Regions from separate parts of the Streptomyces sp. AHU1 genome, predicted to be linked through region 3. Evidence: riboswitches for the same ligand, from Rfam matches in the RefSeq annotation. Region 3 holds a riboswitch; each other region holds the start of a gene.
What was found. A riboswitch is a leader RNA that binds a small molecule or an ion and turns the genes downstream of it on or off. The one in region 3 is predicted to bind S-adenosylmethionine.

Region 1: linked by a shared signal. The riboswitch ahead of thrC (threonine synthase) and the one ahead of ACICHK_RS12460 (aminotransferase class V-fold PLP-dependent enzyme) in region 3 are both predicted to bind S-adenosylmethionine.
Region 2: linked by a shared signal. The riboswitch ahead of ACICHK_RS37035 (putative leader peptide) and the one ahead of ACICHK_RS12460 (aminotransferase class V-fold PLP-dependent enzyme) in region 3 are both predicted to bind S-adenosylmethionine.

The regions. Positions count from the first base shown of each region.
Region 1 is NZ_CP174283.1:4,168,389-4,178,795, forward strand. Features, by position in the region: gene ACICHK_RS18570 (phospholipase D-like domain-containing protein) at 1-1,143, shown strand, start outside; gene groL (chaperonin GroEL) at 1,284-2,906, opposite strand; gene ACICHK_RS18580 (cold-shock protein) at 3,256-3,459, opposite strand; gene ACICHK_RS18585 (MoaD/ThiS family protein) at 3,901-4,176, opposite strand; gene thrC (threonine synthase) at 4,173-5,471, opposite strand; SAM riboswitch class I at 5,489-5,645, opposite strand; gene ACICHK_RS18595 (glucosyl-3-phosphoglycerate synthase) at 5,850-6,794, shown strand; gene ACICHK_RS18600 (trehalose-6-phosphate synthase) at 6,873-8,330, shown strand; gene otsB (trehalose-phosphatase) at 8,488-9,342, opposite strand; gene ACICHK_RS18610 (DUF3263 domain-containing protein) at 9,431-9,658, opposite strand; gene ACICHK_RS18615 (ROK family protein) at 10,019-10,407, shown strand, end outside.
Region 2 is NZ_CP174283.1:8,385,359-8,395,765, reverse strand. Features, by position in the region: gene ACICHK_RS37075 (enoyl-CoA hydratase/isomerase family protein) at 1-348, opposite strand, end outside; gene ACICHK_RS37070 (LLM class flavin-dependent oxidoreductase) at 528-1,655, opposite strand; gene ACICHK_RS37065 (NtaA/DmoA family FMN-dependent monooxygenase) at 1,670-3,055, opposite strand; gene ACICHK_RS37060 (LLM class flavin-dependent oxidoreductase) at 3,074-4,282, opposite strand; gene ACICHK_RS37055 (putative leader peptide) at 4,355-4,447, opposite strand; gene ACICHK_RS37050 (ABC transporter substrate-binding protein) at 4,685-5,710, opposite strand; gene ACICHK_RS37045 (amino acid ABC transporter ATP-binding protein) at 5,802-6,587, opposite strand; gene ACICHK_RS37040 (amino acid ABC transporter permease) at 6,584-7,588, opposite strand; SAM riboswitch class IV at 8,047-8,192, shown strand; gene ACICHK_RS37035 (putative leader peptide) at 8,229-8,294, shown strand; gene ACICHK_RS37030 (glutathione S-transferase C-terminal domain-containing protein) at 8,406-9,197, shown strand; gene ACICHK_RS37025 (hypothetical protein) at 9,331-9,603, opposite strand; gene ACICHK_RS37020 (MFS transporter) at 9,772-10,407, shown strand, end outside.
Region 3 is NZ_CP174283.1:2,734,643-2,745,049, forward strand. Features, by position in the region: gene ACICHK_RS12445 (hypothetical protein) at 1-73, opposite strand, end outside; gene ACICHK_RS12450 (rhomboid family intramembrane serine protease) at 227-982, shown strand; gene ACICHK_RS12455 (Lrp/AsnC family transcriptional regulator) at 1,026-1,307, shown strand; gene ACICHK_RS12460 (aminotransferase class V-fold PLP-dependent enzyme) at 1,347-2,708, opposite strand; SAM riboswitch class IV at 2,896-3,012, opposite strand; gene trpD (anthranilate phosphoribosyltransferase) at 3,098-4,162, opposite strand; gene ACICHK_RS12470 (cytochrome bc complex cytochrome b subunit) at 4,332-5,972, opposite strand; gene ACICHK_RS12475 (Rieske 2Fe-2S domain-containing protein) at 5,969-7,045, opposite strand; gene ACICHK_RS12480 (c-type cytochrome) at 7,042-7,851, opposite strand; gene ACICHK_RS12485 (heme-copper oxidase subunit III) at 7,916-8,536, opposite strand; gene ACICHK_RS12490 (hypothetical protein) at 8,739-9,140, shown strand; gene ACICHK_RS12495 (Ig-like domain-containing protein) at 9,170-10,407, opposite strand, start outside.

The sequences.
Region 1 (10,407 bases), 1.4 Mb from region 3:
TCGGACAGCGAGCTGGGCACCGACGTGTACCTGCGCCTGTACAAGGACGGGGTGCCGCTGTGGGACGAGAAGCTGCTGAGCAACGGCAACACCGGCACCGGCACGACCTGGTCGCACCAGAAGCCCGACGTCGGCGTGGACGACCAGGGCAACGCCATCGTCGTGTGGGCCAAGGACGACGACGGCAACAAGTACGCGGACATCGCGGTGCGCAAGGTGACCCCGGGCGGCACGGTCACCACCCTCCCGCGCCCGCACGCCTCCGGTGACGGGGACCAGCTGCGGCCGACGGTCGCGGTGGCCGGCGACGGCTCCTACACCGTCGCCTGGGAGAACACGGCCGACGGCTCGACCCTCAACCAGGTGTACGCGAGCAGCTGGTCCGGGACCGGCGCGCTGCGCTACCAGGACGTCCAGGTCAGCACGATCAACTCCGGTGCCGCCGGATCGAACCGCCGGCCCGACGCGGCGATCGACGACGCCGGGAACACCGTGATCGTCTGGGAGGAGGACGCGGACGGCAACGGCGGCATCAACATCGGCGTCGCCAAGCTGAACACCTCGGGCGGCTTCTCCGTGACCCGCAGGACGGGCAACTCCCTCACCGACGGACAGCAGACCAAGCCCGCGGTGGCATCCACGGGCGACGGCCGGTTCGCCGTGGCGTGGACGGACGAGTACACCACGGGCAGCGGCACGCCGGTCCGCCCGCAGCGGATCCAGCAGCGTTTCTTCTCCGCGGCGGGCAGCCCCGCGGCGGCGGACCGGCGGACCACCGAGGACGGCACGGACACCGGCCCCTACGTCGATGCCAAGCGGCCGATCTCCGACCAGGCGGACGCCGATGTCACGGTCGCCGACGACGGCACCTTCGCCGTCGCGTGGAAGGAGGCCTTCGACGTGTTCGTCGGCGGCGCCCTGCACGCGGGCAAGGACGACGTGTGGGCCCGCGGCTTCAACGCCGACGGCACGACGGCCGGCAGGTTCCCCGCCACCCGGATGAACGTGGTGACCGGCGGCGGCCAGGGCGGTCCGGCCGTGACCGTCGCCCCGAACGGCCGGCTCGCGCTGACGTACTCGGACGACTACGACGGCAACGGCTTCAACGAGATGCGGCTGCGCGACGCGTTCAGCAACTCCTGATCACCGATTCCCGATCACCCCTCCCGCCGCGGCCCGGACAGCCGTGGCGGGAGGGCGTGAACGCCCGAGGGCGGCACCCCCGGTGAAGGGGGTACCGCCCTCGGTCCCGTACTGCGACGAACCGCCGATCCGCGAAGGGATCAGAAGTCCATGTCACCGCCCGGCATGCCGCCGCCGGCCGGCGCGGCGGCCTTCTCCGGCTTGTCGGCGATGACGGCCTCGGTGGTCAGGAACAGCGCGGCGATGGAGGCGGCGTTCTGCAGAGCGGAACGGGTCACCTTCGCCGGGTCGATGATGCCTTCGGCGATCATGTCGACGTACTCACCGGTCGCGGCGTTCAGGCCGTGGCCGACGGGCAGGTTGCGCACCTTCTCGACGATGACGCCACCCTCGAGACCACCGTTGACGGCGATCTGCTTGAGCGGGGCCTCCAGGGCCAGGCGCACGGCGTTGGCGCCGGTCGCCTCGTCGCCCGAGAGCTCGAGCTTCTCGAAGACCGAGGAAGCCTGGAGCAGGGCCACGCCACCACCGGCGACGATGCCCTCCTCGACGGCCGCCTTCGCGTTGCGCACGGCGTCCTCGATGCGGTGCTTGCGCTCCTTGAGCTCGACCTCGGTGGCGGCACCGGCCTTGATGACGGCCACGCCGCCGGCCAGCTTCGCCAGACGCTCCTGGAGCTTCTCGCGGTCGTAGTCCGAGTCCGAGTTCTCGATCTCGGCACGGATCTGGTTCACCCGGCCGGCGACCTGGTCGGCGGCACCGGAGCCGTCGACGATCGTGGTCTCGTCCTTGGTGATGACGACCTTGCGGGCGCGGCCCAGCAGGTCCAGACCCGCGTTCTCCAGCTTGAGGCCGACCTCCTCGGAGATGACCTCGCCGCCCGTGAGGATGGCGATGTCGCCGAGCATGGCCTTGCGGCGGTCACCGAAGCCCGGGGCCTTGACGGCGACGGACTTGAAGGTGCCACGGATCTTGTTCACGACCAGGGTCGACAGGGCCTCGCCCTCGACGTCCTCGGCGATGATCAGCAGCGGCTTGCCCGACTGCATGACCTTCTCCAGGAGCGGGAGCAGGTCCTTCACGTTCGCGATCTTGGAGTTCGCGATCAGGATGTACGGGTCGTCGAGGACGGCCTCCATACGCTCCATGTCGGTGGCGAAGTACGCCGAGATGTAGCCCTTGTCGAAGCGCATGCCCTCGGTGAGCTCCAGCTCCAGACCGAAGGTCTGGGACTCCTCGACCGTGATGACGCCTTCCTTGCCGACCTTGTCCATCGCCTCGGCGATGAGCTCGCCGATCTGGGTGTCGGCGGCGGAGATGGAGGCCGTGGAAGCGATCTGCTCCTTGGTCTCGACATCCTTCGCCTGCTCGAGCAGGGCACCGGAGACGGCCTCGACGGCCTTCTCGATACCGCGCTTGAGGGCCATCGGGTTGGCGCCGGCGGCGACGTTGCGCAGACCCTCGCGGACGAGCGCCTGGGCGAGGACGGTGGCGGTGGTCGTACCGTCACCGGCGACGTCGTCCGTCTTCTTGGCGACTTCCTTGACCAGCTCGGCGCCGATCTTCTCGTACGGGTCCTCGAGCTCGATCTCCTTGGCGATGGAGACACCATCGTTGGTGATCGTGGGCGCGCCCCACTTCTTCTCGAGGACGACGTTGCGGCCCTTGGGGCCGAGGGTGACCTTGACGGCGTCGGCGAGCTGGTTCATCCCGCGCTCGAGACCGCGCCGTGCCTCCTCGTCGAACGCGATGATCTTGGCCATGTGAAGTGGTCCTCCCGGACGGGGTGGATTGCTCCGGATCGCGCCCGCGCCCGCGACGGACGGCCCCCGAGCCCTGTGGTTCCTTGCCCCACAGGCCTGCGGACCTCGCCGGCCCGATCCAAGTTCTGTCACTCTCACTCGGAGAGTGCTAACGCCAATGATTAGCACTCGACCCCTGCGAGTGCAAGCGCCATCCCACAAAACAGACCGCCCGCGGCACCCGAGGAGAGAGCACTCGCGGGCGCACACGGGACGGCGGAGGACGGCCGCGGACGCACGAGGGGCCCGCATCCCCGGTGGGATGCGGGCCCCTCGTGCGTGAGTTGCGTCGGTGGTCGTTCGCGCCCGATCAGACGGCGAGTTTGACCATGTCCGCCTGCGGACCCTTCTGGCCCTGCGAGATCTCGAACTCCACTCGCTGACCCTCTTCAAGGGTGCGGTAGCCGTCCATCTGAATCGCGCTGTAGTGCACGAAGACGTCCGCACCACCGTCGACCGCGATGAAGCCGTACCCCTTCTCCGCGTTGAACCACTTGACGGTGCCCTGAGCCATGCCTAACTCCCCTATTACTGGCCCTTGCACAGATCCACACTTCGCGGATCCGGGTCAGACCTCACCCCCCAACGGTTGGGGGTGTGCGCCGGAACGCGTCGACCGCGGCTGAATGTATCTGTCCAACTGCCCTCTGCAACAGGTCAATCGGACGAGAATTCTGGGCATGGCTGATCAATGATATGCGGAGGATACGCGAAGATCCGGGGCAATTCGGGCCCCGCAAATGCCATAAAATGCCCAAAAAGGCGATCCACTTTGGCTACTTCTTGTCGGCCGCCGAACGATCACTCATATGCGTCCGGCATGAAACCAACATCGAAAGCGGAGCGGCTTCCCCAACTCTAGCGCGCTCAACCCCACAGAATTGCCCCCTCCGTTTGTCTCACGGAGGGGGCAATTCTGTGAACGCAATGTGTTCGGCATTACCGAGGGTAACGATCAGCCTCCGGCGACGGCCGGAATGATCGATACGCCCGCGCCGTCCGGGGTCGCCGTCTCCAGACCCTGCTCGAAGCGCACGTCGTCGTCGTTGACGTACACGTTCACGAAGCGGCGCAGCTTGCCCTGGTCGTCCAGGACGCGCGCGGCGATGCCCGTGTGGTTCTGCTCCAGGTCGGCGATGACCTCGGCGAGGGTCGCGCCCTCGGCCTTCACCTCGGCGGCGCCACCGGTGTAGGTGCGCAGGATGGTGGGGATGCGGACGTTGACGCTCATGATGCGAGGCCAGCCTCTCGGAAGGAGTCGAGGTTCGGACGGATGGTCGCGGTCAGCCCGGTGTCGGAGGCCACCGCGTCCAGGGTCTTGAGGCCGTCGCCGGTGTTCAGCACGACCGTCGTCAAGGTCGGGTCCAGGAGACCGTTCTCGATCAGCTTGCGGGTGACGCCGACGGTCACACCGCCGGCCGTCTCGGCGAAGATGCCCTCGGTGCGCGCGAGCAGCTTGATCGCGTCGACGATCTGCTCGTCGTCCACGTCCTCCACCGCGCCGCCGGTGCGCCGCGCGATGTCCAGCACGTACGGTCCGTCCGCCGGGTTGCCGATGGCGAGCGACTTGGCGATGGTGTCCGGCTTCTGCGGCCGTACGACGTCGTGGCCGGCCTTGTAGGCGACGGAGACCGGGGAGCAGCCCTCGGCCTGGGCGCCGAAGATCTTGTACGGCTTGTCCTCGACGAGCCCGAGCTTGATCAGCTCCTGCAGCCCCTTGTCGATCTTCGTGAGCTGGGAGCCGGAGGCGATCGGCACGACGAGCTGGTCGGGGAGCCTCCAGCCGAGCTGCTCGCAGATCTCGTACGCCAGCGTCTTGGAGCCCTCGGCGTAGTAGGGCCGCAGGTTGACGTTGACGAAGCCCCAGCCCTCTCCGGCCGGGTCGCCGATCAGCTCGGAGCAGAAACGGTTCACGTCGTCGTAGTTGCCCTCGATGCCGACGAGCTCGCCGCCGTAGACCGCGGCCATGACGACCTTGCCCTGCTCCAGGTCGTGCGGGATGAACACGCAGGAACGGAAGCCGGCGCGGGCGGCCGCGGCGCCCACCGCTCCGGCGAGGTTGCCGGTGGAGGAGCAGGAGAGGGTGGTGAACCCGAAGGCGCGGGCCGCCTCGAGGGCCTGGGCGACGACGCGGTCCTTGAAGGAGTGCGTCGGGTTGCCGGAGTCGTCCTTGACGAAGAGCTTTCCGGCGTCGACACCCAGCTCACGGGCCAGGTTGTCGGCCTGGACGAGCTTGGTCCAGCCGGGGTTGATGTTCGGCTTGTCCGCCACGTCCGCGGGGACGGGCAGCAGCGGCGCGTAGCGCCAGATGTTCGCGGGTCCCGCTTCGATCAGCTTGCGGAGTTCCTCGGTGTCGTAGGCCGAGAAGTCGTAGGCGATCTCCAGCGGGCCGAAACACTCCTCGCAGGCGAAGACCGGGCCGAGCGGGACGCGGTGTCCGCACTCGCGGCAGGAAAGCGCCGCGGCCGGGCCGAGGTCCACCGAGTCGGCGGAGTTCGTGGTGCTTGCAACTGTCTGCGCAGCCATGGAGGCGAGGCCCTTTCTCCTCATCTTCCTCACGGCGCACTTCGCCGTGAGACGGATTTGGCACCTTCCCTAGCCGGGAGCCCCGCGACGCGATCGACATCGATCGGTACGAGACCGGCTGGAGGGTTGCCGGGGCTTCATCGGGCCGTATCCCTCTGCCCCTCTGGATGAGCGGTATTTGATTGTTGAACTGTTGAACGCGATACGCGCCGACGATCCAGGACATGCGATGGTCATGCGCGTTGTTCAAGACTGTAACCGAAGCCCAGGACAGTTGAGATAGTCGTCCGAACCGCGAGACGAGCCAATCGATCTGCCGCCGGCCGCGGCGGGCACGCCGATGAGAGCGTGTGATCAGACAGTGAGGAGCCGCAGACGGTGCTGAGAGAAGTCGAGAGCTGGCTGAGCACACGCTCCTGGTCCGTGACCGACCGCCCGCTCCACGGGCTCATGGCGGCCAAACGCGCCACGGGGTCGACGGTCAGTGTCGTCCTGCCCGCGCTCAACGAGGAGGAGACGGTCGGCGAGATCGTCTCCGTCATCCGCCACGACCTGATGCAGCAGGTGCCCCTCGTCGACGAGATCGTCGTCGTCGACTCGGGCTCCACCGACCGCACCTCCGCGGTCGCCGCCGCCGCGGGCGCGCGGGTCGTGCACCGCGACGACATCCTCCCGCGGATCCCGGCGGTGCCCGGCAAGGGCGAGGTGCTGTGGCGGTCGCTGCTCGTGACGAGCGGGGACATCGTCTGTTTCATCGACGCCGACCTCAAGGAGTTCTCGTCCGACTTCGTCTCCGGCATCGTGGGCCCCCTGCTCACCGATCCCGGCGTCGACCTGGTCAAGGCCATGTACGACCGCCCGATGGCCGGCGGCGGCGGACAGGGCGGCCGGGTCACCGAGCTGATGGCCCGCCCCCTGCTGAACATGCACTGGCCGCAGCTCGCGGGCTTCGTCCAGCCGCTCGGCGGCGAGTACGCGGCCCGCCGCTCGCTGCTCGAACAGCTCCCCTTCCCCGTCGGCTACGGCGTCGAACTGGGCATGCTCGTCGACGCCCTGCACCTGGTGGGCCTGGACGCCCTCGCCCAGGTCGACGTCGGGGTGCGCAAGCACCGCCACCAGGACGGGCAGGCGCTCGGCCGCATGGCCGCCGCGATCTACCGCACCGCACAGCTCCGGCTGGCGCGCGGCCACCTGATCCGCCCCTCCCTCACCCAGTTCGAGCGCGACCGCGACGGTTTCCGGCCGCGCACATACTCCGTGGACACCGAGGAAAGGCCGCCGATGACCGAAATCTCCGAGTACCGGCGGCGCAGAGCCGCATAGGCAGGCGCCGACGGCCGTCGATCGCATACGGCCGAAGGGCGCGTTTGAGCGTTTCGAGACGGGGCTAGGTTTCGAGGCATGGCTTCAACGCACGGTGCCCACAGGATCCTGGTGGCCTCCAACCGCGGCCCGGTCACCTACGAGGTACGGGAGGACGGCTCGCTGCACGCCAGACGCGGCGGCGGCGGCCTCGTCTCGGGCCTCTCGGCGATCGGACCGGACGCGGGCGCCCTCTGGGTCTGCTCCGCGCTCGGCGACGGCGACCGGGAGGCGGTCCGGCGCGGGGTCCACGAGGACGGCGTACGGATGCTGGCCATCGACGCGGACACGCACGCCGACGCGTACAACGGCATCGCCAACTCCGTGCTGTGGTTCGTCCACCACATGCTCTACCAGACCCCGCTGGAGCCGGTCTTCGACGCGGAGTTCCGGCGCCGGTGGGAGGCGTACCGGGCCTACAACCGCGCCTTCGCCGAGGCGCTGGCCGAGGAGGCGGCCGACGGCGCGGCGGTGCTGGTCCAGGACTACCACCTGTGCCTGGTGCCGGGGATGCTCCGCGAACTCCGCCCCGACCTGCGCATCGGCCACTTCTCCCACACCCCGTGGGCGCCCGAGGACTACTTCCGGATGCTCCCCGACGACATCCGCGCGGAGCTGATGGCGGGCATGCTCGGAGCGGACCGGGTGGCCTTCCTGACCTGGCGGTGGGCCACGGCCTTCATGCGCTGCGCGGAGGGGGCCGAACCCGGCCGCTACAGCGCCACCCGGCCCTCGGGCACCTCCCCGACGATCGAGCACCTGGACGGCGCCCGGCCGCCCGTGCGCGAGACCCGGGTCGGCGTGCACGGCCTCGGCGCGGACGCCGAGTTCCTGCGCGAGCGCTCGCGCCGGGCGGACGTCGGGGAGCGGATGGCCGCGCTGCGCGAGGAGATCGGCGCGGGCCGCAGGACGATCGTGCGCGTCGACCGGACCGAGCTGTCCAAGAACATCGTGCGGGGACTGCTGGCGTACCGGCAGCTGCTCGACGACCACCCCGAGTGGCGTGAGCGGGTGGTCCACGTGGCCTTCGCCTACCCGTCGCGGCAGGACCTCGCGGTGTACCGGGACTACACGGCCGAGGTGCAGCGGCTCGCCGACGAGATCAACTCCCGCTACGGGACGCCGGGCTGGGCCCCGGTCGTGCTGCACGTGAAGGACGACTTCGCGCGCTCGCTCGCCGCCTACCGGCTGGCCGACGTCGCCCTCGTCAACCCCATCAGGGACGGCATGAACCTCGTCGCCAAGGAGGTCCCGGTCGTCTCCGACGAGGGCTGCGCGCTGGTCCTGTCGCGGGAGGCGGGCGCCTACGAGGAGCTGGGCGAGGACGCGATCACGGTGAACCCGTACGACGTGACCGGGACGGCGCGGGCGCTGCACGAGGCACTCACGATGCAGCCCGGCGAACGCGCCGAACGCACCAAGCGCCTGGCCGCCGCGGCCACCGCGCTGCCCCCGGCCCAGTGGTTCCTGGACCAACTGCGCGAACTGGATTCCTGAGCAGGAGATTTCAGCCCCGGCCGGGAAGATCCAGCCCCTCCGGCGTTTGAGGAGCGGGGGTCCGGGGGCAGCGCCCCCGGATACGGGAAGGGCAGGGGTGGAGGGGGCGAGACAAGCCTGCCGCCACCCCGGCCCGCCCGGGTGACGAGCAGGCGGCTCAGGCGAGTGCGGCCGCGAGGGCGGCGAGCAGGCGCACGACCCCGGCCGGACCGTCGACCACCAGGTCGGCACGTTCGGCGAGTTCGGCGACCTCGGAGCTGCCGCTGCACACCAGGAGCCCGGGAACCCCGTCGGAGCGGAGCTTGTCGACGGCGGCGAAGGCGGGCAGGTCGCCCAGGTCGTCACCGGCGTACAGGACGGCCTCGGCGCCGGTCTCCCGGACGTACTCCGACAGGGCGACCCCCTTGTCCGTCCCGGGCGGACGCAGCTCCAGGACCATCCGTCCCGGCTCGACGATCAGACCGTGCCGGGCGGCGAGTTCACCCAGCGGCTCCCGGAGCGCCTCGAAGGCGGCCTGGGGGTCGGTGGCGCGGCGCGTGTGCACGGCGACCGCCCGGCCCTTCTCCTCGATCCAGGTGCCCTGCCAGGCGCCGATCCGGTCGAGGAAGCCGGGCAGTTCGGCGCGGACGGCGGCCACACCGGGATGCGGGGCGGGCGCGGTGACCGTGCCGCTCACCGCGTCCCAGCGCTCGGCGCCGTAGTGACCGAGGACGACCAGGTGCTCCAGTCCTGGCACGCCCGCGAAACCGCCGTGGCGCACGGCCACGCCGGCCGGGCGGCCGGTGACCACGGCGACGGAGGCGACCCGGGGGGCCAGCGCGGCGAGCGCGGGGACCGCGTCGGGGTGCGCGCGGGCACGGTCGGGGTCGGGAACGATGGGGGCGAGGGTTCCGTCGAAGTCGAGTGCGACGACCGTCCGGGCGGGACGCGTGAGGATCGCTTCCAGAGCGTCGCGTCCGGCGGGGGTCACCGGGTCCGGCAAGGAGTCCTGGGATTCGGAGTGGCTGCCCATGGAACGACCCTATCCGGGTGGGCGCGGGCGTACTCCCGACTCGTGCCCGAGCGCGCGGCCCGGAACGCCCCGATCCCGCCGCCCGTCCTCACCGCTCGTCCCGGCGGGCCTCCCGCACCCTGCGCAGCCTGTTCACCGTGACGGGGTCGTGCGCCAGGGCCCTCGGGTCGTTCAGCAGCGCGTTGAGCAGCTGGTAGTAGCGGACCGGGGCCAGACCCAGCTGTTCGCGTATGGCGCGCTCCTTGGCGCCGGGACCGGAGAAACCGCGGCGCTCCAGGGCGAGAATGCTCCGCTCGCGCGCGGGCAGCTCTTCCATCTCTCTCCTCGGGGCCGGTCGGGAAGCCCCTCGTCCACGAGGGGAGGAGCCACGGACAGCACGGTAGTCCCCGCCACCGACAACCGCCGGGACGAGGGACCGGAACGGGCACCCGGACGAACAGCGGGGCCAGGGCGGACACCGGGAGCAAGAGCGGAGACCGGGAGCAAGAGCGGAGACCGGGAGCAAGAACGGAGACCGGGAGCAAGGGTGGAGACCGGGAGCGAGGGCGGAAGCGGTGCCTTCCGGAGGCGGTGCCCTCCCCGCGCTCCGGACGGCTCGTCCCGGAATACGGGCACCCGGCCTCCGGCATGCGAGTGGACTAGACCTTTCCGGGGTCAAAGGGCGACACTGTCCCCCGTGAGACACGTCATCGCCCTCGATGTGGGCGGCACCGGGATGAAGGCCGCCCTCGTCGGGGTGGACACCGAGCCCTCCCCGGACGGCCCCGACGCGCCGCGGCCGGGGGCCCCCGGGCACCCCGCGCTGCTGCACCAGGCCCGCCGGGCGACCGGCCGTGAGCGCGGACCCGACGCCGTCGTCGAGGACATCCTCGACTTCGCCGCCGAGCTGCGCGCGTACGGCGAGGAGCGCTTCGGGACGAGCGCGCTGGCCGCCGGCGTCGCCGTCCCCGGCATCGTGGACGCGCGGAACGGCGTCGCGGTCTACGCCGCCAACCTCGGCTGGCGCGACGTCCCGCTGCGCCGGCTGCTCGGCGAGCGGCTCGGCGGCGTGCCCGTCGCGCTCGG
Region 2 (10,407 bases), 5.7 Mb from region 3:
GTCCATGACCGCCACGTACGGCTTGGGATAGCGGGCGATACGGGCGTTGAGGCGGTACTCGTCCCGCCAGAAGGCGGCGGACGCGGTGCCGTCCCCGTCGCGCGCGTCGTCGTGGACGACCCGGATGTCGCCGCCCGCGCACAGTCCGCGTTCCCCGGCGCCGGTGACGACGACGGTCTCGACGGCCGGGTCGTGTTCCCAGGCGGTGAGCGCCCCGTCGATCCGGCGCACCATCTCGTGGTTCAGGGCGTTGAGGGCCCTGGGCCGGTTGAGGGTGAGACGGGCGGCCCGTCCCTCGGTGCGCAGCAGGACGGGATCCCCGGCGCCCGATGTCCCGGTGCCGTTCATCCGGACACCTCCGCCGGCCGACGGGCCACGATGACGCGCATGATCTCGGTGGTTCCTTCCACGGTCCGGCCGGTTCGCCGGTCACGGCGATCTTCCCGCCACCGTACACACCGGTGGTGTCCGGGTTCCCGTCCTGGTCGGCGGTCCCCGGGCGAGGGACGTCCGGCAGAGGCGGTGGGTCACCGTGTGCGCCACTCCTCGGCCAGCAGCTCGTACGACCGCACCCGGTCCGCGTGTCCGTGGGTGATCGTGGTGACGAGCAGTTCGTCGGCTCCGGTGGCCTCCTGGAGCTGCGCCAACTGGTCGGCCACCCGCTGCGGGGAGCCGACGAACTGAGTGTCGAGGCGGTCCTGGACGAGCGTCCGGTCGGCGTCCGACCAGACGTGGGCGCGCGCCTCGTCCGGGGTGGGGAACTCGATGGCCCCCTCGGCCGTGCGGATGCTGCGGACCCAGAGGCCGTATCCCGTGGCGAGTTCGCGGGCCTTCTCGTCGTCCTCGGCGACGACGACGTCCGCGGACACGCTGACGTACGGCTTGTCGAGGACGTCGGAGGGCTGGAACGCGGCGCGGTAGCCCTCCACCGCCTCCAGCACGGTGGCCGGACTGACGTGGTAGTTCGCGGCGAACCGGAGCCCGCCCCGGCCGGCCGCTTCGGCGCTCTGTCCGCCGCTGCTGCCCAGGATCCACACCTCCAGGTCGGCACCCTCCCCGGGGACGACGTGCGCCTCGACGCCGTCCGGCGAGCGGTAGGTGCCCGCGAGCAGCGCGAGGATGTCGTCGATCTGCTCGCCGTAGTCCTGCGACTGTGCGCCGGGCTGCTGGAGGAGGGTGCGCTGCAGGGCGATCCGCGGTGAGCCGAGAAGGTGCTCGAAGGAGAAGCGGGGCGGGATGCGCAGCCCGTTCGGGGCGCGGCCGTCGACCACCGGGGTCACGGTGGCGGGCGGGACGGCGGGCTTGCCGGACGGCCGGCCGCCGGAGCGCCCGAGGCCGAGGTCGAGGCGCCCGGGGTGCAGCGCGTCGATCAGACCGAACTCCTCGACGGTGGACAGGGCGGTGCGGTGGCCGAGTTGCACGGCACCGGCGCCGAGCCGGATGGTCGAGGTCGCGGCGGCGGTCAGGGCGATGACGACGGCTGGCGAGGTTCCGGCCACACCGGGATTGAGATGGTGTTCGGCGAACCAGTAGCGGGCGTACCCGAGGCTCTCGGCCCGCCGGGCCAGGTCGATGGAGTTGCGCAGCGCGTCACCGGCCGTGGAACCCGAGGAGACCGGAACCAGGTCGAGTACGCCGAGAGGGATGTCGGACATGTGCTGGGGCCTCCTCAGTGGTCGGCGGACAGGTGCGGGGCGGTCGGCGCCCCGGCGTCGGGGTGGGCGAGGCCGAGGTGGTCGCGCAGGGTGCTGCCCTCGTACTCGGTGCGGTAGGTGCCGCGCTCCTGCAGGAGCGGGACGACGGTGTCCGCGAAGGCGTCCAGGCCGCCCGGGGTGATGTGCGGGACGAGGATGAAGCCGTCGGAGGCGTCGGCCTGGACGAAGTGGTCGATGGCCTCGGCGACCGTCGCCGGGCTGCCCACGAAGGCCTGCCGGTTCCCGGTCTCGATGACGAGGTCGCGGATGGACCACTTGTTGGCGGCCGCCCGCTCCCGCCACTCCCGGGCGGTGGCCAGCGGGTCGCGGTACATCCGGACCTGGGCGCGGCCGCGGGAGAGGGTGTGTTCGCCGAGGTCGGGGTCGATCTCGGGCAGCGGTCCGTCCGGGTCGTACGCGGACAGGTCGCGGTTCCAGACGAACTCCAGGTGCTTGATGGCGGTGGCGCCGCTGACCTGCAGGCGCCGCACCTCGCGGGCGTGCTCCTCGGCCTCGGCGTCGGTGTCCCCGAGCACGAAGGTCGCGGCGGGCAGGATCAGCAGCTGGTCGGGGCGGCGGCCGTGGCGGGCCAGGCGTGCCTTGACGTCGGTGTAGAAGGCCTGGCCCTCCTCGAGGGTGGCGTACCGGCTGAAGATCGCGTCGGCGCTCGACGCCGCGAACTCGCGGCCCTCCTCGGAGTCGCCGGCCTGGAAGATCACCGGGCGGCCCTGCGGGGAGCGCGGAACGTTGAACTGCCCCTCGATGTCGAAGTGCCGGCCCTCGTGGACGAAGGCTCCGGCCTTGGCGTCGCTCAGGAACGTTCCCGTCTCCTGGTCCGCGACGATCTCGTCGCCGCGCCAGGAGTCGAAGAGCTCGTTCGCCGTGGCCAGGAACTCCTCGGCCCGGGAGTAGCGCTCCTCCTGCGGCAGGAAGCCGCCGCGGCGGAAGTTCTCGCCGGTGAAGGCGTCCCAGGAGGTGACGACGTTCCAGGCGGCGCGTCCGCCGGAGAGGTGGTCGAGGCTCGCGAACTGGCGGGCCACCTCGTAGGGCTCGTTGAAGGTGGAGTTGATGGTGCCGGTCAGGCCGAGGTGTTCGGTGACGGCGGCGAGGGCGGCGAGGACCGTGAAGGTGTCGGGCCGGCCCACGACGTCCAAGTCGTAGATCTTTCCGCCCTGTTCACGCAGCCGCAGGCCCTCGGCGAGGAACAGGAAGTCGAACTTGGCGCGCTCCGCGGTCCGCGCGAAGTGCGCGAACGAGCTGAACTCGATGTGGCTGCCGGCCTCGGGATCGCTCCACACGGTGGTGTTGTTGACGCCGGGGAAGTGCGCCGCGAGGTGGATCTGCTTGAGCGGTTTGCTCATGGTCGGGGTCCTTCCGGCTCAGGCGGTCGTGGCGTAGCGGTTCGCGGGGCGGGCCAGTCCGAGCAGCCCGCGCAGGGTGTCCGCCTCGTAGGCCCGCCGGAACGCGTCACGGCGCTGGAGTTCGGGTACCAGGGCACGGGTGATCGCGGGGAGGTCGTGTCCGGCGACGGCGGGCCGCAGCCGGAATCCGGACAGTCCCGCCCCACTCAACTCCTGAAGCAGGTCAGCCAGTTGGACAGACGTGCCGGTGAAGATCAAGGCATCGCTCGTGTACGGACCGCCCGCGAGGGCGTCCAGTCGTTCGCGGCGGGCCCTCGCGGCACCGGGGTCGTCGTCCAGGAAGACCACGAGGTCGCCGAAGACGTGCAGGGTCTCGTCCTCCCGGCCCGCCGCGGTCTGCTCGGCGCGGATCGCCTCGACGACGGCACGTGCCTGCCCGGCGTCGTGCGGGGTGACGTAGCCGATGTCGGCGGCCCGGGCCACCAGCCGGTACGGGGCGGTGGCGTGGGCCAGGGCACTGACGATCGGCTGTCCCTGCGGGGGCCGGGGCGTGATCGAGGGACCCTTGACGCGGAAGTTCCTGCTTTCGAAGTCGATGTAGTGCAGCTTGTCGCGGTCGATGAAGCGGCCGGTGGCGGCGTCCCGGATCTCGGCGTCGTCCTCCCAGCTGTCCCAGAGCCTGCGCACGACCTCGACGTGGTCGGCGGCCTCGTCGAAGAGCTCGGTCACCAACTCCTGCGCGGCGGGCGTGTCGTAGTCCTCGAAGCGGAACGGCGGGAAGGTGCGCCGCCCGAAGTGCGCCGCCTCGTTCCGGCGTGCGCTGACCTGGACGCGCAGGCCCGCGCGGCCGGAGCTCACGTGGTCGAGGGTGGCGATCGCCTTGGATATGTGGAACGGCTCGGTGTGGGTGGCCACGACGGTCGGCACCAAGCCGATGCGGCGTGTCAGCGGCGCGACCCGCGACGCGATGAGGACGGCGTCCAGGCGGCCGCGGACCTGGTCGGTGCGCCCGTCGGGTCCGGTGGGCGAGGAGGACTGGAGGCCGAGCCCGTCCTCGATGGTCACGAAGTCGAGCAGACCGCGCTCGGCCTCGGTGACGAGGCCGGTCCAGTAGGCGGCGGTCAGCAGGTCGTGGGGGCGGGCCACGGGCTCGCGCCAGGCGGCCGGATGCCAGCCCGCGCCGTCCAGCGCGACGGCGAGGTGCAGAAAAGAGGGTGACGAGGACACGGAGGTGCCTTCCTGATCGACCGTACGAGGAAGCCCGCCCCGGTGAGCGGGGCGTGGCCGCGTGGGAACGGGTCAGGGACGACAGAGCGCGCCGGCGACCCGCAGCAGATCGATGTGCGGCCGGCCGTACAGGTACGGGCGGCGGGGCGGGAGCGGCCTCGGCACGCGGTGGGGCGCCTGACGCACGTGCCTCACCTCCGCCTTCTCGGTCCGGTGTTCCCGGGGTTCTTCTCCGCCGGTCCCCGGCGGGACGCCAGGGGTCCTGAACAAGCGCAACCGCACGGCTGTGCCTTTTCTTCCCGCTGCCGGGCCTCTTCCCGCTGCCGGACTTCTTCCCGTCTCTCCCACGCGGCCTGCCGTCCGCCCGGGGGTTCGGTGGACTCCCCCCGGGCGGACGGTGGTTCAGGAGTTGTCGAGCGGCAGGCCGGGCGGGTTGACCTCGGAGGTCTTCACCGCCTCGCTCGAGAGGTTCCAGGCCGCCAGCCACTTGGCGTACTGACCGTTCTCGATCAGGTGGTCGATGGCGTCGGCGACCGGCTTCGCGAGTCCGCTGTCCTTCTTCGCGGTGGCCGCGATCAGACCCTGGATCGTCGCGCCCGCGCCGGAGAACTGCCCCGCGTCGCGGGTCGGGTGGGGGGACTCGGCGGTCTGGGTGACGTGATAGGCGACGGCGGGGTTGGGCCCGAAGTAGGTGTCGATCCTCCCGCTGGTCAGCGCCAGGGCCACGGCGTTGTTGTCCTGGTAGTACTTGACGGTGAGCTTCTTGCCGGCCTTGGCCAGCTTCTCCTTCCACTCCAGCAGGATCTTCTCCTGGTTGGTGCCGGCGCCCACCGCGACCGTCTTGCCGGCGAGGTTGCGGTAGTCGCCGTCGAAGTTCCACGTGCTCGTCTTCGGGACCTCGAAGGCGAGGTTGTCCTTCCGGTACGAGGCGAACTCGTACTTCCTCTTGCGCTCCTCGGTGTCGGTGACGTTGGAGAAGGCGACGTCGACCTTGCCGCTGTCGATCCCGACGAACAGGTTCTCCCAGGTCGAGTTCTTCACCACCGGCTTCAGCCCGAGGACCGCGGCGACCAGCTTGCCGAGGTCGGGTTCGCTGCCGGTGAGCGTCTTCTGGTCCTCGCCGACGAAGTTCAACGGCGGTGACCCGGCGGGCAGTGCGCCGATGCCCACCACCAACGTGCCCCTCTCGGCCACGGACTCGGGCAGCTCGGCGCTGATCGACTTCACCTCGGACACCTTCAGCGCGGTCTCCTTCGCGGCCCCGTTGGAGAGTGCGCCCACGGTCACGGTTCCGGCCGCGTCGGTCCGTGTCCGGGTGGCGGCGTCGCCGTCTCCCCCGCAGGCGGCGAGCGAGACGGCGAGGGAGGCGACGGCGGCGGTGGCCGTGACGCCGCGGAGAACTCTGCTGTTCGGGCTGATGGCGCGCATGACTGTCCTTCTGGGGTGTGCGGTGGGATGTGGGGGCGCGGTCCCGGCGGGCCGCGGGTCTTCGGGCGGGGACGCCTCGCCCCGCGCGGGCTCAGAGCACCTTGCTCAGGAAGTCCCTGGTCCGTTCCTGTCGCGGATGGTCCAACACCTCCGCGGGCGTGCCCTGTTCGACGATCCGGCCGCCGTCCATGAAGACCACCCGGTCGGCGATCTCACGGGCGAAGCCGATCTCGTGGGTGACGATGACGAGGGTGGTGCCGCTGTGGGCCAGGTCCTTGATGACGGCGAGCACTTCGCCGACGAGTTCGGGGTCGAGCGCCGACGTCGGTTCGTCGAAGAGGATGACTCCGGGCCGCAGGGCGAGGGCGCGGGCGATGGCCACGCGCTGCTGCTGCCCGCCCGACAACTGCCGGGGGTAGGCCTGGGCCTTGTCCGCCAGGCCCACCCGCGCGAGCAGATCGCGCGCCAGGTTCCGGGCCTCCGGCTTGGAGAGCCTGCCGACCGCCACCGGAGCCGCGGCCACGTTGTCCAGCACGGTCAGGTGCGGGAAGAGGTTGAAGTTCTGGAACACGAAACCGATGCGGCCGCGCTGGGCCAGGATGACCCGCTCGCTCAGCTCCCTCAGGCGGTCGCCCTGCCTGCGTACGCCGACGAGCTCGCCGTTCAGACTGACGTGGCCGGCCTCGGGCTTCTCCAGGTGGTTGATCACGCGCAGCAGGGTGGACTTGCCGGATCCGGACGGGCCGACGACGACCGTCACCTCTCCCGGCCGCACGGTCAGCCGGACCCCCTTCAGCACATGGTGGGCGCCGTACCACTTGTGGACGTCGAGCACGTCGACGGCCGCGGGCGCCGGGCTGTTCGTCTCGCCGCTCATACCGCCGTCTCCCTCCGGATCCGCGCCCGCAGGTCACGCAGACCGCTTCGCGCCTTCTGCAACGGGGTCGGCGGCAAGGTGCGCAGCGCGCCCCGCGAGTAGTGCCGCTCGACGTAGAACTGGACGACGGACACGACGCTGGTGAGGATCAGGTACCAGGCGGTGGCGACGAGGAGCAGCGGCACGATGTCGCCGGGGTAGGTGCTGCCCATGCTCTGCACGGAGCCGAACAGGTCCAGCAGGGAGACGTAGAAGACCAGCGAGGTGCCCTTGATCAGACCGATCAGCTGGTTCACGTAGTTGGGGACGATGGAGCGCAGCGCCTGCGGGAAGACGATCCTCGCGAACCGGTACCGCTTCGGCAGGCCCAGGGCGGCGGCCGCTTCGTGCTGCCCCTGGTCCACGGAGAGGAGGCCGCCGCGCACCACTTCGGAGGCGTACGCCGCTTCGTTCAGGCTCAGTCCCACGACGGCGACGGCCATGTCGGTGGCCAGGCGGGACTCGTCGAAGGTGAGGAAGGCCGGCCCGAACGGAACGCCCAGGCTCAGCGTCTGGTACAGCGCGCTGAAGTTGTAGAGGAACAGCAGGACCACGATCAGCGGCACCGACCGGAACAGCCAGGTGTAGACCCAGCTCACCGCGCGGAGCACCGGGCTCGGGGAGAGCCGGGCCAGGGCCAGCAGGATTCCGCCCAGCAGGCCCGACAGGGCGCTGTAGAGCGTGACTTCGAGGGTGATGAGCAGGCCGTCGAGAACGGCCGGCCGGAGGAACCAGTACCGGAAGCGGTCCCACTGGTAGAAGGGGTTGGTCACCAGGCCGTGGGCGATCTGGGCGACCAGCACGAGCACGACGGCCGTGACGATCCAGCGGCCGGGACGCCGGAGCGGAAGGACCCGCCGGGCCGCCACGGGTTCGGACGGGGCGGGCAAGCCGGTACGGGGGATCGCATCGGCTGGCGTCGCCGGTCCGAAGGACACGGCGCTGCCGGGAGGTTGACTCATGGAGAGCTCCAGCGGATTCGGACTCCCCGCGTTCTCGCGGGCGCACGGCACCGTGCGAGCCGGGAGGCGGCTCGGACACGGCGGTGCGCGGTCGCGCGGACGACGGGGGCTGGACAGGAGGGGACGCACCGCGACGGCGGTGGTCGTCAGTGACGCGGAGGAAGCGTCAGCCCTGGCTGACGGGGCGACACGGACCGCTACACAGCGCGCTGTTGACGCGCAGCAGGTCCACGGAGCGGTCGGCGCACAGCACATCGCGGCCGAGGCGCCGCCATGCGGCCGTCCCCTCGGCTGTGTGCGTCACCGTCACCATCTCTTCTCCGGTCGGAAGGAATCCCCTTGGTGGGCCGCACGTTAGGCCCGCCCCGAAAAGAATGTCAATGCGCGTGACCACCAGGTGAGACCACTCGTACCGCCTTCTTGACGGCGCAACGGAGCCCGTCGAGACTGACATGGACGGTCACGATTGTCAGCGCCCATGGTGGGGGTAGAACTCCCTCCAGTGGTCATCGGCCCCGGCCCGCTGGCAGGCAACCCTTCCGCTGCGACGGGGTGCCCCGGGTGACGACCGGGTCCCGCCGGTGCGGCGGGGCAAGCGCGGTCTCGCGTCTCGCGAGCCCTGGAATCGGGACCGGTGGGAATGCCGAGGAACGGCTTGACGAGGCGCCTGCACATCGATCTGTTGCGTGTCTCCAGCGCTTACTGATCCGCGGCCGGTCCGTTCGATCCGGACCGGCGCGACGAGCGCAGTCGATCCGCATTCGGCCGCTGGTGCCCATAAGGCGGCGGTGGCTTCCTTCTTCCCCCAGGGAGAGTCATGCCCGAGACAGCTTCGCGCACGTCCAGCACCACCGGCTCACGCCCTTGTGAGCCGGTCTCGCTCCCCTCGACCCTGCGTCTCCAGCCGGCGGCCGCGTCGCCCGCCCTCCCCCACCGTGTCGACAGCCGTATCGGTGTGGGCCTCGCCGGCGGCTTCTACCCGGCTCCGCACCGCTACGAGCTGTATCTGTCACGGAGTTGTCCCCTTTCGCTGCGCATCGCCATCACCCTCGGACTGCTCGGTCCGAAGGAATCGGTCGCCACCACGCTCCTCGTGGACCCCGAGCGCACCCCCGACGCCTTCGCCTCGCTGCGCCGTGCCTACGAGGCCACCGAGCACCACTTCGACGGACCGCTGACGGCGCCCGCGCTGTGCGACCGCTGGAGCGGACGCATCGTCAGCAACCACACGCCCGACATCCTCCGCGATCTCGCCGGACTGCTCTCCGGCCACACCACGGCATGTCCTTCCACGCTCCGTCCCCCGTCCCTCGGCGCCGACATCGAGGCCCTGCGCGATCTGCTGGACCGTGATGTCACTCCGTCCGCCTGTCCGCCGGAGCTCACGGCGGCACTGGAGCTGCTGGACCGTCGGCTCGCCTCCGGTCCCTACGTGCTGGGCGACAGCCTGACGGCGGCGGACGTGGACGCGTGGGTGGCGCTGACCGCGTTGGGCCGGTCCGACGCCCTCCGTTCCCACCCCCGGCTCCAGGAGTACGTCCGCCGCCTGGGCGACCACCCCGCCTTCCGTCGGGCGACCGATGTGGTGCCCCTGGCGGCGGACGCCTGACGCTCCGGGCAGAACCCGGGGACGCGGTACGCCCGGCGGCGGGGGGAGCACCACGCGGCCGGGCGGTGCCACGGGCGGACGGGGCGGACGGAAGGCACGTCGTCCGCCGGCCCCGGCCCGGCGCCCGGACGGTTCACTCGCGCGGAACCAGCAGGATGCTCACGCCCTTCAGGGTCGAGGTCCACTGCCGGCCCTGGTCGAGGGCCTCGCGCCCCGGACCCAGGATCTGCTCCTGGACGATCAGCGCCGACTCGCGGAGCTCCTCCCACGGCTCCTGCACCTCGAAGGCGCGCCGGGCCCGCTCCACCGAGCCGATCAGAGCGCGGCAGGCCGCTTCCACGTCGGCCACGTTCTGGCCGGCCGATCCGACGCCCTCGATCGACCACGTCATCCACAGGCGACCCATGGCATCACTCTGTCCCATCCCCGGAACCGACGCATGTCCGATGCCCGGAACACCCTCCGGGGTCCGCCGTCGGACCCCGTCCACGTGCGGTCCACCGGTGTTCGGCGCACGCTATGAGCGTAGAAGCCCGGCACCCACACCACACGTCCGGTGGCCAGAAGGATGACGATGGCTGGAACCGGCCCCGCGAAACGGCCGTCGGCGGCACAGCGCCGTGTGCTCGCTCCGCTCGCCCTCGCCCAGTTCATCTGCAGCTTCGCCGGCTCCAACATGAACGTGATGATCAACGACATCAGCGAGGACCTCGACACCACCGTGCAGGGCGTGCAGGTCGCGATCACGGTCTTCCTGCTCGTGATGGCCGCGCTGATGATTCCCGGCGGGAAGCTGACGGACCGCCACGGCCGCAAGCGCTGCTTCCTCGCCGGTCTGACGGTGTACGGCGTCGGTGCCCTGCTGAGCGCCGTCTCCCCCGGCCTCGGTGTCCTCATCCTCGGCAACTCGATCCTCGAGGGTATCGGGACGGCCCTGCTGATCCCGCCCGTCTACATCCTCACGACGCTCCTCTTCGAGGACATGACCTCCCGCGCGCGGGCCTTCGGGGTCGTCATGGCGCTCGGCGGGATCGGCGCCGCGGCCGGTCCGCTGATCGGCGGACTCATCACCTCGTGGATCAGCTGGCGGGCCGCCTTCGTGTTCCAGGCCCTGGTCATCGCCCTCATCATCGTGCTGAGCCGGCATCTGGAGGACCCCCTGCCGCCGGACCCGAGACGGCCCTTCGACACCGTCGGGGCCGTCCTGTCG
Region 3 (10,407 bases):
CGTCGAAACGCGTGAGGTTGCCGCAGAGAGTGCAGCGCCAGCGGGTCTTGGCGTCGGGCAGGGGAACTGTCATAGGGCAGCCGCTTTCCTTCTAGTGTCCGTCCGATGCCGGTCTTCCGGCGCGTCTGGCTCGTAACCCTACGGCCTGGCGGGTACTCGACGCTCGGGTGTCCACGGCGGCGAGGCGATCTGTGCGCATCGATGTGGTTACGTCATGCTCTGCACCATGATCGGCAATTGGAGTGCTGCGGTCGGCAGGGCGGTGCGGGGTCGGTCGGCGCCGGTGACGTACGGGCTGATCGTCCTGTGCTGTCTGATCTTCGTGATCGGTCCCGCCTCGGGCCTGGATCCCGCGTACGGCACCGGGGACGAGCTGCTGGTCGCCCAGCGGGCGTACTTCCGCCGCTGGGGCGTGGTGCCGGCCGACCTGTTCGGCGGGGCGCCGGGCGAGGCGCTCACCCCCGCCACCGCCCTGTTCATCCACGGCAGCTGGCTCCACCTCCTGGGCAACATGCTCTTCTTCTACGTCTTCGGGCTGATGGCCGAGGAGCGCATGGGCCATCTGGAGTTCGCCCTCTTCTACCTCGGCTGCGGATACCTGGCCCTGCTCGGCTACGCGGCCGCCAACGCCACCGCGCAGCAGTCCCTGGTCGGAGCCTCCGGGGCGATCTCCGCGGTGCTGGGCGCGTTCCTGTACCTGTTCCCCAGGGCCCGGGTGACCAGTCTCTTCCCGTTCCTCTTCTTCCTGCCGCTGCGGTTCCCGGCGTGGGTGGTGCTGCCGTTCTGGTTCGCCCTGCAGTGGCTGGCGGCGGGCCGCAGCAGCCCGGGCCCCGGGGTCGCCTACCTGGCCCACCTCGTGGGCTTCTCCCTGGGTTTCGTCTACGCGTGGGCGCGGTTCCGCCGGCGCCCGGCCGCCGCGCCCCCCGCGGGGCTGTTTCCGCGGCCCCCGGTGGAGCGGCCGGGTCCGGCGGACCGCGAGTAGGGTGAGATCCCCCAGCAGCGGCCCCCTAGGGAGAGAACCAGCCGTGATCACCGCGATCGTCCTCATCAAGACCAGCGTGGACCGGATCCCCGAGATCGCCGAGTCGATCGCGTCCCTGGAGAGCGTCAGCGAGGTCTTCTCCGTCACCGGCACCTACGACCTGATCGCCATGGTCCGGGTCCAGGCCCACGACGACCTGGCGGACGTCATCCCCGGCAGGATCAGCAAGATCCCGGGCGTCGAGGCGACGGACACGCACGTGGCGTTCCGTACGTACTCCCAGCACGACCTGGAGGCGGCGTTCGCGATCGGCCTCGACAACTGACCGACGCGGCGCCGCCTCCGGGCGGAGCTTTCACGGGCGTCAGACCGCCGGGACGCAGCGGCCGTCCTCGGTGCGGTACTGCCAGCGCGCGCCGTCGCTGACGAGCTCGCGCACCGCGCGGACGAAGCGCTCGACGTGCTCGTCGGGGGTGCCGGCGCCGAAGCTGACGCGGATGGCGTTGAGGGACTTCTCGCCCGGGGCCGCCTCGGGGGCGCCGCACTCCCCCTGGACCTCGGGGGCGCTGCCGAGCAGCGTGCGGACCAGCGGGTGGGCGCAGAAGAGGCCGTCGCGCACCCCGATGCCGTACTCGGCGGAGAGCGCGGCCGCGAAGTGCGAGCTGTTCCAGCCCTCGACGACGAAGGAGATGACGCCGACCCTCGGGGCGTCGTCGCCGAAGAGGGACAGGACCCGGACCTCGGGGATCTCGGCGAGGCCCGCGCGGACGGTGCGGATCAGGTGCTGCTCACGGGCGACGAGACGGTCGAAGCCCTCCTCGGCGAGCGCCTTGCAGGCCGACGCGATCGAGTAGGCGCCGATGACGTTCGGCGAGCCGGCCTCGTGCCGGGCGGCGCTGTCGTGCCACTCCACGTCCACACCGCCGTCCTCGCGCCGGGCGACCCGGCGGCTGGCGCCGCCGCCCGCGAGGTACGGCTCGGCCGCGCGCAGCCAGTCGGAGCGGCCCGCGAGGACGCCGGAGCCGAAGGGCGCGTACAGCTTGTGCCCGGAGAAGGCGACCCAGTCGACGTCGAGGTCCTGGACCGACACCGGGTGGTGCGGGGCGAGCTGCGCGGCGTCGAGGACGATGCGGGCTCCGTGGGCGTGCGCGGCAGCGGCCAGCTCCCGCACCGGCCACAGCTCGCCGGTGACGTTCGAGGCACCGGTGACGCAGACCAGGGCCGGTCCGTGGGGGTCCCGGGCGGCGAGGGCGCGCTCCAGGGTGTCGACGGCCTCGCCCGGGGTGCGCGGGGCGTTCAGGTAGGTCACCCGGGCGTCGCGCCAGGGCAGCAGCGAGGCGTGGTGCTCGGTCTCGAAGACGAAGACCTGGCAGCCGGCCGGGAGGGCCGCGGCGAGCAGGTTGAGCGAGTCGGTGGTGGAGCGGGTGAAGACCACCTGGTCGCCGGCGCGGCAGTCGAGGAACTCCTCGACGGTCCTGCGGGCGTTCTCGAAGAGGTCGGTGGACAGCTGCGAGAGGTAGCCGGCCCCCCGGTGGACGCTGCCGTAGTACGGCGCGTACGCGGCCACGTCGTCCCACACCCGCTGGAGGGCGGGCGCGCTGGCGGCGTAGTCGAGGGCCGCGTAGGTCACCTCGCCGCCGGTGACGAGCGGAACGGTGACGTCCCGGCCCAGGACCGGCAGGGGGGCACAGACGGACGAGTCGGCGGCAACGGTGGAGACAGACATGGCGAACTCCTGTGAGAAGCAGGCGGGATCACCGCGCGGCCGGCCGCCGGAAGGCGGGGCACGGCGCGGGAAAAAGTGAAAAGGGTGTGCGGAGGCGGGGCTCGGCGCCCTAACGCATTCGCTTGCTCACAGAAGGCTCCCTCGAACGACCAGGACCCCTGGTTGCGTCCGCCCGGAGGGCGGGAGGGGTCCGCGCTTGCCGTAGGCCTCGCTGCCTACGACCTGGTCTTCACCCGGGGCACCCCGCCACGGACGGAGGGTTGCCGGACAGCCGGCCGGGGCCTGATGGCTGTCACTCATGACCTGGTACAGCATCTTGCCAGAGGATCTCCCGCGCGCAAGGCGCAGTCCGGATCCTGGACTGCGCCTTGCGCGGGATCCCGCGTGGATCAGGCGTTGCTGGCGGCCACCCAGCGGTCCAGGGTGCGCCTCGCGGCCCCGGAGTCGATCGACTCGGCCGCCCGCTCCATCTGGTCGCGGAGCTGGCCGGCGAGCGGCGCGCCGGTCGGCGTGAGGGCCACCAGGGCCGCCGCCGAGTTCAGCAGGACCGCGTCCCGCACGGGCCCCTTCTCGCCGTCCAGCAGGCGCCGGGCGACCTCCGCGTTGTACGAGGCGTCGGCGCCGCGCAGGGCCTCCACCGGGACGGTGTCGAGCCCGACGTCGCGCGGGTCGAAGTACTCCTCGGTGACCGAGCCGTCGCGGACCACCCAGACGTGGGAGCCGGCCGTGGTGGTCAGCTCGTCGAGGCCGTCGTCGCCGCGGAAGACCAGCGAGGAGTTGCCGCGCTCGGCGAACACGCCCGCCACGATCGGCGCCATGCGGGGGTCGGCGACGCCGACCGCCTGGGCCTTCACCCGCGCCGGGTTGGTCAGCGGTCCGAGCACGTTGAAGGTGGTCCGGATGCCCAACTGACCGCGCGCCGCCGCGACATGACGCAGCGCCGGGTGGAACTTGACCGCGAAGCAGAAGGTGATCCCGGCCTCCTCGGCCACCTCGGCCACCCGCTTCACCGGCAGTTGGAGATTGACGCCGAGCTTCTCCAGGACGTCCGACGACCCGGAGGCCGAGGACGCGGCCCGGTTGCCGTGCTTGACCACCTTGGCGCCGGTGCCGGCCACCACGATCGAGGACATCGTGGAGATGTTGACGGTCTTCGCGCCGTCGCCGCCCGTCCCGACGATGTCGACGGTGTGTCCGGGCACCTCGATCACGTTGGCGTGCTCGTACATCGCCCGGACGAGTCCGGTGATCTCCTGGACGGTCTCGCCCTTGGCCCGCAGCGCCACCACGAACCCGGCGATCTGGGCGTCGGTCGCCTCGCCGCGCATGATGCGGTCCATCGCCCAGGCCGTGTCGTCCGCGCTCTGGTCGTGGCCCTCGAGCAGGCCGTTCAGTACCGCGGGCCAGGAACGGCCCGCCGCGGTGTCGCCTCCAGCGGGGTTCACAGCGCTCATGGTCGCTCCTGGGTTCGTAGGTCACGCGGTCGCGGGTGACACGGTCGTGGGTGGCACGGGGTGGATCACCCCGCGGCACCGGGTGAGTCCACCCTATCCAGCCCGGGACACGGCAAAGAGCCCCGTCCATGTCATGGACGGGGCTCCTGCCGTGGCGAACAGCCGGGGATCAGTGGTGGCCGTGGCCGCTCGTGATCTCCTTGTACTCCTCGATGGTGGGCTTGGGGATCTGGCCCTCCTCGCCGTAGAAGCCCTCGCTCATCTTGGCGCGCAGCTTCTGCGCGCCCGAGACCTTGCGCTCGACACCGTTCTCGTCGACCGTCGGGCCGATCTCGACCGGCTTGTACTGCTCGTGCGCGGTGAGCGTGTGCAGCGCGTCCTGGCTGAGCGGCTCGTGGACCTCGATGAACTCACCGTGCGGCAGGCGCTTGATGATGCCCGACTCGCGGCCGTGCAGCACCTTGTCCCGGTCCCGGCGCTGGAGGCCGAGGCAGATCCGCTTGGTGGCGAGGAAGGTGAGCACCGGCACGACGAAGAACGCGATGCGCACGAACCAGGTGATCGAGTTGATCGACAGGTGGAAGTGCGTGGCCCAGAGGTCGTTGCCGCCACCGACGAGCAGGACGAAGTACCAGCTGATCCAGGCGGCACCGAACGCGGTCCGGGTCGGGACGTTGCGCGGGCGGTCCAGGATGTGGTGCTCGCGCTTGTCGCCGGTGACCCAGGACTCGATGAACGGGTAGACCGCGATCGCGACCAGGACCAGCGGGAAGATGACCAGCGGGATGAACACGCCCAGGACGAGCGTGTGGCCCCAGAGGTTGATCTCCCAGCCCGGCATGACACGGATCAGGCCCTCGGAGAAGCCCATGTACCAGTCGGGCTGGGCGCCGGTGGACACCTGGTCCGGACGGTAGGGGCCCAGGGCCCAGATCGGGTTGATCGAGGCGATCGCCGCGATGGCCGCGATGACACCGAAGACCAGGAAGAAGAAGCCTCCGGCCTTGGCCATGTAGACCGGCAGCAGCGGCATGCCGACGACGTTGTTGTTCGTCTTGCCGGGGCCCGCGAACTGCGTGTGCTTGTGGTAGAAGACCAGGATCAGGTGGCCGACGACCAGGCCGAGCATGATGCCCGGCAGCAGCAGCACGTGCACCGAGTAGAAGCGGGCCACGAAGTCGCCGCCCGGGAACTCGCCGCCGAACAGGAAGAACGACAGGTACGTGCCCACGATCGGCACGGACAGGATCGCGCCCTCCATGAAGCGGACACCGGTGCCGGAGAGCAGGTCGTCCGGGAGCGAGTAACCGGTGAAGCCGGTGAACATGCCGAGGACGAACAGCAGGAATCCGAAGACCCAGTTGACCTCACGCGGCTTGCGGAACGCACCCGTGAAGAACACGCGCATCATGTGCACGAACATGCCGGCGAGGAAGATCAGCGCGGCCCAGTGGTGGATCTGACGGATCAGCAGACCACCGCGCACATCGAAGGAGATGTGCATGGTCGAGTTGAACGCCTCGGACATCAGCTGGCCCTGCAGCGGGACGTAGCTGCCGTGGTACTCCACCTCGTTCATCGACGGGTGGAAGAACAGGGTCAGGTACACACCCGTGAGGATGATGATGATGAAGCTGTAGAGGCAGACCTCACCCAGCATGAACGACCAGTGGTCGGGGAAGATCTTGCGCATGTTGGACTTGGCCAGGGAGTAGATCCCGAGACGGCCGTCGGCCCAGTCTGCGACCCGCTCACCGGCGGGCGCCTTCTCGCGCGAGGGGCGCGAGTCGGAGGTGGTGGTAGTGCTCATCCGCGCTCCCAGAATGCAGGACCGACGGGCTCCTTGAAGTCACTGAGCGCCTCGAGGTAGCCCTCAGCGTTCACGCCGATCTGCAGCTGCGGCAGGGCGTGACCGGCCGGGCCGAAGATGACCCGGGCACCGTCGGAGAGGTCGAAGGTGGACTGGTGGCACGGGCACAGCGCGTGGTGCGTCTGCTGCTCGTACAGGGAGATCGGGCAGCCGACGTGGGTGCAGATCTTCGAGTACGCCACGATGCCCTGGTAGGACCACTCGAGTTCCTGCTTGTCCTTGATGTCCTCCGGCTGGAGCCGGATGATCATCAGGGCCGCCTTGGCGATCTCCTTCTGGAAGTCCTCGTCGTGCTCCTCCAGGCCCTCGGGCTTGACGAAGGTGAGCGAACCGACGGCCACGTCCGAGGGACGCAGCGGCTCGTTCGTGTTCATGTTGACGAGGAGCTTGCCCTTGGACCACAGCGTGTGGCGCAGCTTCGTGCCGGGCAGCGGGCCGAGGTCGCGCAGCAGCACGACGCCGGAGAGCGGGAACAGGGCCAGCGCGCCGAACATCGTGTTGCGGATCAGCTTGCGGCGGCCGAGCGCGGACTCCTTGGCGCCGTCCTTGAAGTCGGCCAGGACCTTGGCCTTGACCTCGGGCGAGGCCTCGATCGGGTGACGCTCGTCGGCGATCTCCACGTCGGACATCAGGGTGCGGGCCCAGTGGACCGCGCCCGCGCCGATCGAGAACAGCGCCACGCCGAGGGTCATGCCCAGCGCGAAGTTCAGTGCGCTGATGTGCCCGAGCGGGAAGATGTAGACCGACTTGTCGTTCGGGATCGCCACGTACGAGGCGATGAAGCCGACGGTGGCCACCATCGATAGCACGAACAGCATGGCGACCAGGCGCTCGGACCGCTTGGCGGCCCGCTCGTCGATGTCCTGGATGCGGTGCTCGTGGGGCGGCAGCCCCGGGTCCGCGAACGGGTTCTGCTCGTCCGCGACGGCTACCGGACCGTGACCGTGACCGGCGTGGTCGTCGGAGGCCCGCTCAGCGGGCACGTTCTCTTCTGGAATGTCTTGGCTACTCATGACTTCTTGGCCTTTGCGGTCCGAGCGGCGACCCAGACGGCGACGGCGACCAGGGTTCCGAGACCGAAGATCCAGCCGAACAGACCCTCGCTGACCGGCCCGAGGCCGCCCAGCTCGAGACCGCCGGGGCTCTCGGTGTCGTCACCGTTGACCGCGTCGAGGTACGCGATGATGTCCTGCTTGTTCTTCTCCGTCAGCGTGGTGTCGGGGAAGGACGGCATGTTCTGCGGGCCCGTCTGCATGGCCTCGTAGATGTGCTTCGGGTCGACACCCTCCAGGCTCGGCGCGAACTTGCCGTGCGTCAGCGCGCCGCCCTTGCCGGTGAAGTTGTGGCACTGGGCGCAGTTGGTACGGAAGAGTTCACCGCCCTTGGCGATGTCCGCGCCCTCGGGGCTGACCTGGTTCTTGGTCGGGATCGCGGGGCCGGCGCCGAGCGAGGCGATGTAGGCCGCCAGCTGGTCGATCTCGGCCTGCGTGTAGATCACCTTCTTGCGCGGGATCTGAGCGCCCGGCTGCTGGGCCGGCATACGGCCGGTGCCGACCTGGAAGTCGACCGCGGCGGCGCCCACACCCACCAGGCTCGGCCCGTCGGAGCTGCCCTGACCGCCGGTTCCGTGGCAGCTTGCGCAGCCCACGGAGTACAGCTTCTGCCCCTCGGTGATACCGAGGGACTGGGAGGTTTCATCGGCCTGCGCCTTGCCCGCGGGTGCGAACGCGGCGTACAGCCCCCCGGTGGCCGCCAGCGCGAGGAGTAGGACGACGACCGCCGCCAGCGGATGGCGTCGTCGTGCGGAGAGCTTTTTCACGGATTACCCCGGTGTCAGGATCTTCTGCGTCGGTGCTTCTGGATGTTTCGGGCGGTGGGCCCGATTACTTGATCAGGTAGATCGTGGCGAAGAGGCCGATCCAGACGACATCGACGAAGTGCCAGTAGTAGGACACGACGATGGCGGCGGTCGCCTGCTCGTGGGTGAACCTCCGAGCCGCGTAGGTGCGACCGAGGACCAGCAGGAAGGCGATGAGGCCGCCTGTCACATGCAGTCCGTGGAAGCCGGTGGTCAGGTAGAACACCGAGCCGTACGGGTCGGAGGAGAGCGAGAGCCCGTCCTTCGTGACCAGTTCGGTGTATTCGAAGACCTGACCGCCGATGAAGATCGCACCCATGACGAAGGTGACGATGAACCACATCCGGAGCTTCTTCACGTCCCCGCGCTCGGCGGCGAACACGCCGAGCTGGCAGGTCAGGGAGGAGAGCACCAGGATGGTGGTGTTCGTCGCCGAGAACGGAAGGTTCAGGCTGGACGCCATTTCCTTCCAGTGATCCGGCCCGGTCACCGATCGCAGGGTGAAGTACATCGCGAAGAGGGCCGCGAAGAACATCAGCTCGGAACTCAACCAGATGATGGTTCCGACGCTGACGAGGTTCGGCCGATTGACCGACGGGTGCGCGTGCCCGGTTTCTACTGTCGTTGCTGTCGCCACGACCGACATTATGTCGGTCGCTTATCCCGCCCTCACGCCGGGGGGTGCCGTTCGGGGTGTTGACCGGGTGTGTCCAGCCCGTATGGACCATCGAAGCCGTGTCCGAACCGGTGTTGACGAGGTGTTCAAGGGAGTAGCATCCGCGCATCGGGCGGGGACGATCAGCCCGATGCGCATGATGTCCGTACGACGCTGACGTCTCGGAGGAAGAATGCAGCCGACCGCCACGGTGCTGGTCTACAGCGACGACTCCAACACCCGCGCACAGGTGCGGCTCGCCACCGGGCGCAGGCCCGCCCCGGACGTTCCCCTCGTCGAGTTCATCGAGTGCGCGACGCCGGCCGCCGTCATCAGGGAACTCGACAAGGGCGGCATCGACGTCTGCGTGCTGGACGGCGAGGCGGTGCCGATGGGCGGCATGGGGGTGTGCCGGCAGATCAAGGACGAGATCTTCGACTGCCCGCCCGCGCTGGTGCTCATCGGGCGGCCGCAGGACGCCTGGCTGGCCACCTGGAGCCGCGCGGACGCCGCGGTGACCCTGCCGGTCGACCCGGTGGAGTTCGCCGCCTCACTGGCCTCCCTGCTGCGCCGCAGGAACCTTCTGAGCGCCTGAGGAACCCGCGCCCCTCGCGGGGCGCGGTCTCAGGCGCTCTCGGGGCGCAGCCTGGCGCGCTGGGCCGGGTTCGGCAGGTCCGGGGACCCGGCCACCAGCGCGCTGCCCTCGCGCCAGTCCTTCCAGTCCACGTTCCAGTCGCCGAAGCCGTTGCCGAACGCGTCCATGGTCTTGCCGTCGGAGTTGACGACCTTGACTATGTCGCCCTCGTTGAACGTGTTGAAGAACCACTCGGCGTTCTCGGTGCTCATCCCGGTGCAGCCGTGGCTGACGTTGGCGTACCCCTGGGAGCCGGTCGACCAGGGCGCGGCGTGGACGTACTCACCGCTCCAGGTGACCCGGGTCGCGTAGCGCACCTCCAGGTCGTAGGAGTCCGAACTGCCCTCGGCGATGCCGATGCTGGTACCGCGCATCCGTACGAGGGCCTCCTTGCCGAGCACCACCTTGACGCCGTTGCGGGTGTCGAAACCGGGCTTGCCCGTGGTGACGGGGATCTGCTTGATGTCCTGGCCGTTGCGGTAGACCTTCATGGAGTGGGTGGCGGCGTCGGTCAGGGCGATCAGGCTGTCGCCCGTGGTGATCTTCACGGGCTTGGCGTCGCCGCCCCACAGGCGGTCGCCGATCCTGACTCCGGCGAGGTTGCTGTGGGCCGTGAGGGTGGCGTGGGCGGGCCAGTACTCCTTGGGGCGGTAGTGCAGCGTCTTGTCGTCCACCCAGTGCCAGGCACCGTCCACCGCGGGGGTGGAGTCGACCCTGAGGGCACGCTCGACGATCGCGCGGGCCGCCTTGTCCTTGACGGGGTCGCTGAGTTCGGCGGTCACGGGCTGGCCGACGCCGTACCTGCCCGCCTTGGGGCCGAATTCGACGGTCAGCAGCTTCTTCGTCTTCGGCGTGCTGGTGTCGAAGCCGACGACCTTGCGGCCGGGGGCGCCGTCCTCGTCCTCGGTGCTCACGCGCACCGTGTAGTGGGCTCCCGCGGCGAGGGGCGAGGTGCTGTGCCAGCGGCTGCCGTCGGCGGCCAGTTCGCCCGCGACGTAGCGCCCCGAGGCATCCGTGGCGGTCACGTCGGTGATGCGCCCGTCACCCTCGGAGGTGATTTCCAGGGGCTTGTCGGGGTCGACCTTGGTCTGCTTCTTGCTGTCCTCGGCCAGGCCCTTGAACGAGATCTGTCCCGCCGCGTCGTACGGCTTCGCCGAGAGCGGGTGGTCGTCGGAGCCGCAGGCGGCGGCGCCGGCGCCGAGGGCGACCACCAGCGCGGTGCAGCTGA